2 regions of the Pseudomonas sp. GW821-FHT02H09 genome follow, and region 1 is predicted to be linked to the other one. Evidence: predicted binding sites of a transcription regulator. Region 1 holds the regulator's gene; the other holds the start of a gene.
What was found. The regulator sigma-54, encoded in region 1, starts transcription at its own class of promoters, with help from an activator protein. The targets are predictions, from matches to a motif close to ANTGGCATNNANNTTGCTNT.
Positions count from the first base shown of each region.

Region 2: the regulator sigma-54 is predicted to act here: its motif matches at 1,967-1,986, upstream of nirB (nitrite reductase large subunit NirB).

Region 1 is NZ_JBWKVA010000001.1:154,179-158,121, reverse strand. It holds gene lptB (LPS export ABC transporter ATP-binding protein) at 1-705, shown strand, start outside; gene AC07VR_RS00670 (RNA polymerase factor sigma-54) at 976-2,469, shown strand; gene hpf (ribosome hibernation-promoting factor, HPF/YfiA family) at 2,546-2,854, shown strand; gene ptsN (PTS IIA-like nitrogen regulatory protein PtsN) at 2,867-3,331, shown strand; gene rapZ (RNase adapter RapZ) at 3,334-3,943, shown strand, end outside.
Region 2 is NZ_JBWKVA010000019.1:13,638-17,580, reverse strand. It holds gene kdpD (two-component system sensor histidine kinase KdpD) at 1-518, shown strand, start outside; gene kdpE (two-component system response regulator KdpE) at 515-1,204, shown strand; gene AC07VR_RS22915 (DUF2784 domain-containing protein) at 1,313-1,666, shown strand; gene nirB (nitrite reductase large subunit NirB) at 2,221-3,943, shown strand, end outside.

The sequences.
Region 1 (3,943 bases):
CATCTGGCCAAGAGCTACAAGAGCCGCCAGGTCGTGCGTGACGTCAGTCTGTCCATCGACAGCGGCCAGATCGTCGGCTTGCTCGGCCCTAACGGTGCCGGCAAGACCACCTGTTTCTACATGATCGTCGGGCTGGTCCAGGCCGATCAGGGTCGCGTACTGATCGACGACCTGGACGTCAGCCACCAGCCGATGCACGGCCGCGCACGGGCCGGCATCGGCTATCTGCCGCAAGAAGCATCGATCTTCCGCAAGCTGTCGGTTGCCGATAACATCATGGCCATTCTTGAGACCCGCAAGGAACTCGACAAGGCCGGACGTCGCCAGGAGCTGGAAAGCCTGCTGCAGGAATTCCACATCAACCATATCCGCGACAACCTCGGCATGAGCCTCTCCGGTGGCGAACGTCGTCGCGTGGAAATCGCCCGAGCCCTGGCCACCGCACCGAAGTTCATCCTGCTCGATGAACCGTTTGCCGGTGTGGATCCGATCTCGGTGGGAGACATCAAGCAGATCATTCATCACCTGAAGGCCAAGGGCATCGGCGTGCTGATCACAGATCACAACGTCCGTGAAACCCTGGATATCTGCGAGACTGCCTACATCGTTAACGACGGTCAACTGATCGCCGAAGGCGACTCCGCCACCATCCTGGCCAACGAGCTGGTCAAGGAAGTGTATCTGGGCCATGAGTTCCGCCTGTAAGCGCTGAGGTGTTGGGCAAGTCGTCAGAGCGCCGCTATCAATAAAACCCTATAAATTTTATTGTTACCGCGCTTTAGGCAAACACGCGCCCTCAGGTGTTCAGCCAATAGTCAGAGCGCCAGTAGCAATGAGATCCTGTAAATTTTTATTGTTACCGCGCTCTAGGCAAACACTTCAGTTTCAGGCATATAATTTGCTTATGTTTGGCGCTTCGGCGCCCTGTAGTGGATGGCGCATGTGCGCCGGCAAATAAGGTGTTAAGCCCCTGCCATGAAACCATCGCTAGTCTTGAGAATGGGCCAGCAGCTGACGATGACACCGCAGCTGCAACAGGCCATCCGCCTGCTCCAATTGTCGACCCTGGACCTGCAACAGGAAATTCAGGAGGCACTGGAGTCCAATCCGATGCTCGAACGCCAGGAAGAAGGCGACGACTTCGATAACGCCGACCCTCTGGCCGACAACGTCGAGCAGAAAGCCAATACCGATGTTCAGGAACCCTCTTACCAGGAAACCGCCCCGACGGTGGATAACCTCGAGGAAGGCGACTGGAACGAGCGCATCCCCAACGAATTACCTGTCGACACCGCTTGGGAAGATGTTTACCAGACCAGTGCCAGCAGCCTGCCGAGTAACGATGACGACGAGTGGGACTTCACCACCCGCACATCGGCCGGTGAGAGCCTGCAGAGTCATTTGCTCTGGCAACTGAACCTGGCACCGATGTCCGATACTGATCGCCTGATCGCCGTTACCCTGATCGATTGCATCAACAATCAGGGCTACCTGGACGAAACTCTTGAGGAAATCCTCGAAGCCTTCGACCCGGAACTGGACATCGAACTGGACGAGATTGAGGCCGTCCTGCACCGCATCCAGCAATTCGAACCCGCCGGTATCGGTGCGCGCAACCTCAGCGAATGCCTGTTGCTGCAGCTGCGTCAAATGCCAGCCAAAACACCTTGGCTGACCGAGGCTAAACGCCTGGTCACCGACTTCATCGACCTGCTTGGCAGCCGTGACTACAGCCAGCTGATGCGCCGTATGAAGCTCAAAGAGGACGAACTGCGGCAGATCATCGAGCTGGTGCAAAGCCTCAACCCGCGCCCAGGTTCTCAAATCGAATCCAGTGAAGCCGAGTACGTCGTCCCCGACGTCATCGTACGCAAGGACAACGAACGCTGGCTGGTGGAGTTGAATCAGGAATCCGTACCGCGCCTGCGGGTCAACCCGCAGTACGCCGGTTTCGTGCGCCGGGCCGACACCAGCGCCGACAACACCTTCATGCGCAACCAGTTGCAGGAAGCGCGCTGGTTCATCAAAAGCCTGCAAAGCCGCAACGAAACCCTGATGAAAGTCGCCACCCAGATCGTCGAGCATCAACGGGGCTTTCTCGAGTACGGCGATGAGGCGATGAAACCGCTGGTGCTGCATGACATCGCCGAAGCGGTCGGCATGCACGAATCGACAATTTCCCGGGTCACCACCCAGAAATTCATGCATACCCCGCGCGGCATCTACGAACTGAAATATTTTTTCTCCAGCCACGTAAGCACCTCTGAAGGCGGTGAATGCTCGTCTACAGCGATCCGCGCGATCATCAAAAAACTGGTTGCAGCGGAAAATCAGAAAAAGCCGTTGAGTGACAGCAAGATCGCTGGTTTACTGGAGGCACAAGGCATTCAGGTAGCCCGTCGCACCGTCGCCAAATACCGCGAATCCCTTGGGATCGCGCCTTCGAGCGAACGTAAGCGTTTGATGTAACGGGCCACGCCACAGCGTTCCAGTGGCAGGCATTTCTGCCTGCCGCTTTATGCACTGGCAACGAAGGAGAAGCTGTATGCAAGTCAACATCAGTGGACACCAACTGGAAGTGACCGAACCCCTGCGCATCTACATCGGCGAAAAACTCGAACGATTGGAAAGGCATTTCGACAAGATCACCAATGTGCAAGTCACGATGACCGTCGAAAAGCTGAAGCAGAAAATCGAAGCTACCTTGCATATCCCCGGCAATGAAGTGGTCGCCAACGCCGAGCATGACGACATGTACGCGGCAATCGACGCACTCACCGACAAGCTGGATCGCCAACTCAAAAAGCACAAGGAAAAGACCCAGAGCCTCCTCCAGGGCGCAACAGGTCGTTAACACTCCCAACCCATGATTCGACTTGAAAACATCCTGACCCCCGGCCGTTCTTTGGTGAACGTGCCGGGCGGCAGTAAAAAGCGCGCCCTCGAGCAAATTGCCAACCTGATCAGCCGCGAAGTGCCGGATCTGGGAATGCAAGATGTCTTCGAGAGTCTGATAGCCCGTGAAAAACTTGGTTCAACCGGTTTTGGCAACGGCATCGCCATTCCCCACTGCCGCCTCAAAGGCTGCGAATCGCCCATCAGTGCCTTGATGCACCTGGACGCCCCCATAGATTTCGACGCCATCGATGGTGCTCCGGTCGACCTGCTGTTTGTCCTGCTGGTCCCGCAAGCCGCTACCGATGCGCATCTGGAACTGCTTCGGCAAATTGCCAGCATGCTTGATCGCAAGGAAGTGCGCGAAAAACTTCGCAGCGCCGCAACTAATGAAGCCCTGTACCAGGTTGTCCTGGACGAGCAGAACGGTCATTAATCATGCGTTTGATCATTGTCAGCGGCCGATCCGGCTCCGGTAAAAGCACCGCCCTCGATGTATTGGAGGACAACGGTTACTACTGCATCGACAACCTGCCGGCCGGCCTGCTTCCGGAATTGGCCGAACGTGCGTTGATTCACACTGAACTGGCGCAACCGCTGGTTGCGGTTTCCATCGACGCCCGTAACTTGCCCAGCCATCTGTCGCGCTTTCCGGAGCTTTTGGAAGAAGTGCGCAGCCGGCACATCCAATGCGACGTGCTGTATCTGGACGCCGACGAGGAAACCCTGCTCAAGCGATTCTCGGAAACCCGTCGACGCCACCCCCTGAGCACCGCCAATCGGTCGCTCGCCGAAGCCATTGATGATGAGACCAACCTGCTTGGGCCGATTGCCGACCTCGCTGATCTGAAGCTCAACACCACCCATCTGAACCTGTATCAACTGCGCGATACCATCAAACTTCGCCTGCTGAACCAGCCGGAGCCGGGCACGGCGTTTCTGGTCGAATCTTTCGGCTTCAAACGCGGAATGCCGGTCGATGCTGACCTGGTATTCGATGTGCGCTGCCTACCCAATCCATACTGGAAACCGGAGTTGCGCGATCAGT
Region 2 (3,943 bases), on a different contig from region 1:
CAGGCGCGGTTGCACTGAATCTCCAGTGGCAGCCCCTGGAGGAAGTAGTGGGCAGTTCGCTGAGGGCCGTTCGCCCTGCTTTAGGCGCGCGCCCGGTGCAGGTGTCCCTACCTGAGGACCTGCCGCTGGTCCAGATTGATACTGTTTTGATCGAGCGAATTCTCGTCAACTTGCTTGAGAACGCCGGCAAGTACACACCGCCCGACACGCCCATCAGAATTGGCGCTGAAGCGACCAGTGACACCATTGAATTATGGGTCGACGACTTTGGTCCTGGATTGCCGCGAGGACACGAGGAAGCGATATTCAGCAAGTTCGAGCGTGGTAAAAAGGAAAGCGCAATCCCGGGCGTCGGGCTAGGACTTGCCATCAGCCGTGCCATCGCCCAGGTCCATGGCGGAACGGTTCACGGCGTCACGCGTCCGGATGGCGGTGCGCGTTTCACGCTGAGTCTGCCACGCGGCGAGCCACCCATTATCGAACAGCCTGCGGAGCCGACTGACGAGGACCAACCATGAGCGAAACGGCGCTGCGTGTCCTGATCGTTGAGGACGAAATTGAAATCCGGCGCTTCGTGCGCATGGCGCTGCAGGCCGAAGGTCTGCTGGTGTATGAGGCAGAGTCGCTGGAGCGTGGTCTCATTGAAGCCGGGACACGACGTCCCGACCTCATTGTGCTTGACCTCGGACTGCCAGATGGCGATGGGGTCGATCTCATCCGGGATCTGCGGACGTGGTCGCAGGTCCCGATTATTGTCTTGTCGGCGCGTAGTGCCGAGTCCGCGAAAATCGTTGCGCTGGATACCGGTGCCGATGACTATCTGGTCAAACCCTTTGGCACCGGTGAACTGCTCGCGCGAGTCCGGGCCCAGTTGCGCCGGAGCGTGAAGGGTGTTGAGAGCACCTCGATCGTGACCTTTGGTGACGTGCGGATCGATATGGAACGGCGTGTCGTGGAGCGCTCCGGCGTCCCCGTGCATCTGACGCCACTGGAGTACCGCCTGCTGACTCATTTGTGCGCCCATCCAGACCGTGTACTGACGCATCTGCAATTGCTCAAGGCGGTCTGGGGGCCTAACCATCAAACAGATACGCAATATCTGCGAGTGTTCATGGGCGGTCTGCGCAAGAAGATCGAGGTGGACCCCTCGCAACCGCGCCACCTGATCACCGAGACCGGTGTCGGCTACCGTTTTCTTCCTTGAGCGGAGCCTTGATATGGCGGGCCCCTTACGCTCCAAACACCTGTCTCGATACCTCAAGGGTGTGCAACGGCATGGCCTGCCTCTGCATCCGGAAACGACGGAGTCGACATGTTCTATCGCATAGCCGCCGACGGGCTGGTGCTGCTCCATTTGCTGTTCATTCTCTTCGTGCTGTGCGGCGGGCTACTAGTGCTCAAATGGCGCCACCTGTGCTGGTGGCACTTGCCCGCTGTGGCTTGGGGGGCGGCGGTCGAGGGCTTCCAGTGGCCCTGCCCGTTGACCGGATGGGAAAACCACCTGCGTCTGGCCGCCGGAGAAGCCGGCCATGGTGCCAGTTTCGTTGAGCATTATCTGTGGCCGCTGATTTATCCGGCCGGGCTGACACCTGGCATACAGGTATGGCTGGGCGCTCTGGTGCTGGTGGTCAATGCGCTCGTCTACCTGTTGCTGCTGAGGCAGTGAAAGGAAACACGCGTGCAACACGCGTTCTGATCCAGTGGAGCTGTCCAAAGCCACAAAAATACGGCTGCACACGGCCTTCGCTAACGGCTACAGATGAGCCGCAAACGCATCCCGAACCAGATTTGCCCCAAAAAAGGAACCGCAATAGTAATTCGCACCCTTCTGGTTCAATGCGCCTGGGTGATAACTGGCCGGGCGAAGCCAATGGGTGTCTTCAAGAGTTCCTGAAAAGCCCGCGTTGTAGCGTTTCAACCCCTGCGCCGCTAATCGTTTCCCGGGATCGAAATACCTCGCGCCGGAACTGGCATGAAATCTGCTCTTCTACTGACAAACCCGCCGAACTCTCCGGCTGGCGTCCCAAGTGGTCACCGCCGACCACCCGCCTCAACAGGCATGGGACGGGTGAACCAGGCAGCGCGGCCTCGGTTAATCACCCCACCAGACATCAATGAATACCAGGCAAAGACGCCTGGAGCTGCTAAACGGCTCCAGGCGTTTTTTTTTTGGTTTTTTTCTGGCCATGCCAAGGCAGCGGCTTCGACAGAGGAAAGGCTATGAACGCTATCGTCACCCCGATCAAAAGCGAAACACTGGTCGTTATCGGCAACGGCATGGTCGGCCACCATTGTGTCGAGCAACTGATCGAGCGCGGTGCACTCGCCCACTATCACGTGCATGTGTTCGGTGAGGAGCGTCAGCGTGCCTACGACCGCGTACACCTCTCAGAGTATTTCGGCGGCCGTGATGCCGAGTCCCTCGCCCTTGGCGATGCCGATCTGTATGCCCGCCATGGCGTGCAGTTGCACCTCGGGGTTCAGGTACTTGAAATCGACCGTGAGCATAAGGAAGTGGTCACCAGCGCCGGACGCCAGGCTTATGACCGCCTGGTGCTGGCCACCGGTTCCTATCCCTTTGTGCCGCCGATCCCCGGCGCCGAGGGACGTTCGCGGCTGGTCTACCGCACCCTGGACGACCTCGACGCGATCCGCGAAGCCGCCACCCATGCCCGGCGTGGTGTGGTGGTAGGTGGCGGTCTGCTTGGTCTTGAAGCCGCCAACGCCTTGAAGTCCCTGGGGCTGGAAGCCCATGTCGTCGAATTCGCCCCACAACTGATGCCGGTGCAACTGGACGCCAGCGGCGGCGAGGCGCTGCGGGCACGGATCGAGGCCTTGGGTGTCGGCGTGCACCTTGCGCGAGCGACCCAGGAGATCGTCATTGGTGAAGAATATGCCTACCGCATGAACTTCAACGATGGCGAGTTTCTTGAAACCGACCTGATCGTATTCTCCGCCGGCATCCGCCCCCAGGACGCTGTCGGTCGCAGCGCCGGACTGGAGGTGGCAACCCGAGGCGGTCTGGTGGTCGACAATCATTGCCGCACCAGCGACCCCGACATCTTCGCCATCGGCGAGTGTGCGTCCTGGAACGGCAGCATCTTTGGCCTGGTCGCGCCGGGCTACAGCATGGCGCGTAATGTTGCCGCGAACTTGGCCGGTCAGCACTACGAGCCTTTTACCGGCGCAGACATGTCGACCAAGCTCAAGCTGCTGGGCGTCGATGTCGGTTCGATCGGCGATGCTCACGCGACCACACCCGGAGCCAAAAGCTACCGCTTCATCGACGAAGCCAGCGCCAGCTATCGGCGCCTGGTGGTCTCCGCCGACGGCAAGCACGTGCTCGGCGCAGTGCTGATCGGCGACAACAGTTACTACGACACCCTCCTCCAGTACGCGCAGAACGGCATCGCGCTGCCCAAGGACCCGTCCAGCCTGATTCTGCCGCTGTCGGACGGCGCTCCGACACTGGGCGCAGATGCGCTGCCGGACACCGCCACCCTCTGCTCCTGCCATAACGTCACCAAGGGCGCGGTGTGCTGTGCGATCGACGCCGGCTGCACCGATCTGGGCGAACTCAAGGGCAAGACCAAGGCCGGCACCGGTTGCGGCGGTTGCAGCGCGCTGCTCAAACAGGTCTTCGAGCATGAACTCAGCGCCCGTGGCGTCGCCGTTGACAAAAGCCTGTGCGAACACTTCGCCCACACCCGCCAGGAGCTGTACGCCCTGGTGCGGGTGGAAGGGATCATCAGCTTCGACGAGATGCTGGCCAAGCACGGCCGTGGCCACACCGGTTGCGATATCTGCAAACCCGCGGTGGGCTCGATTCTCGCCTCGTGCTGGAACCAGCCGATCATGGATCCGTCGTTGGTGCCCTTGCAGGACACCAACGACACCTTCATGGCGAACATGCAGAAGAACGGCACCTATTCGATCATCCCGC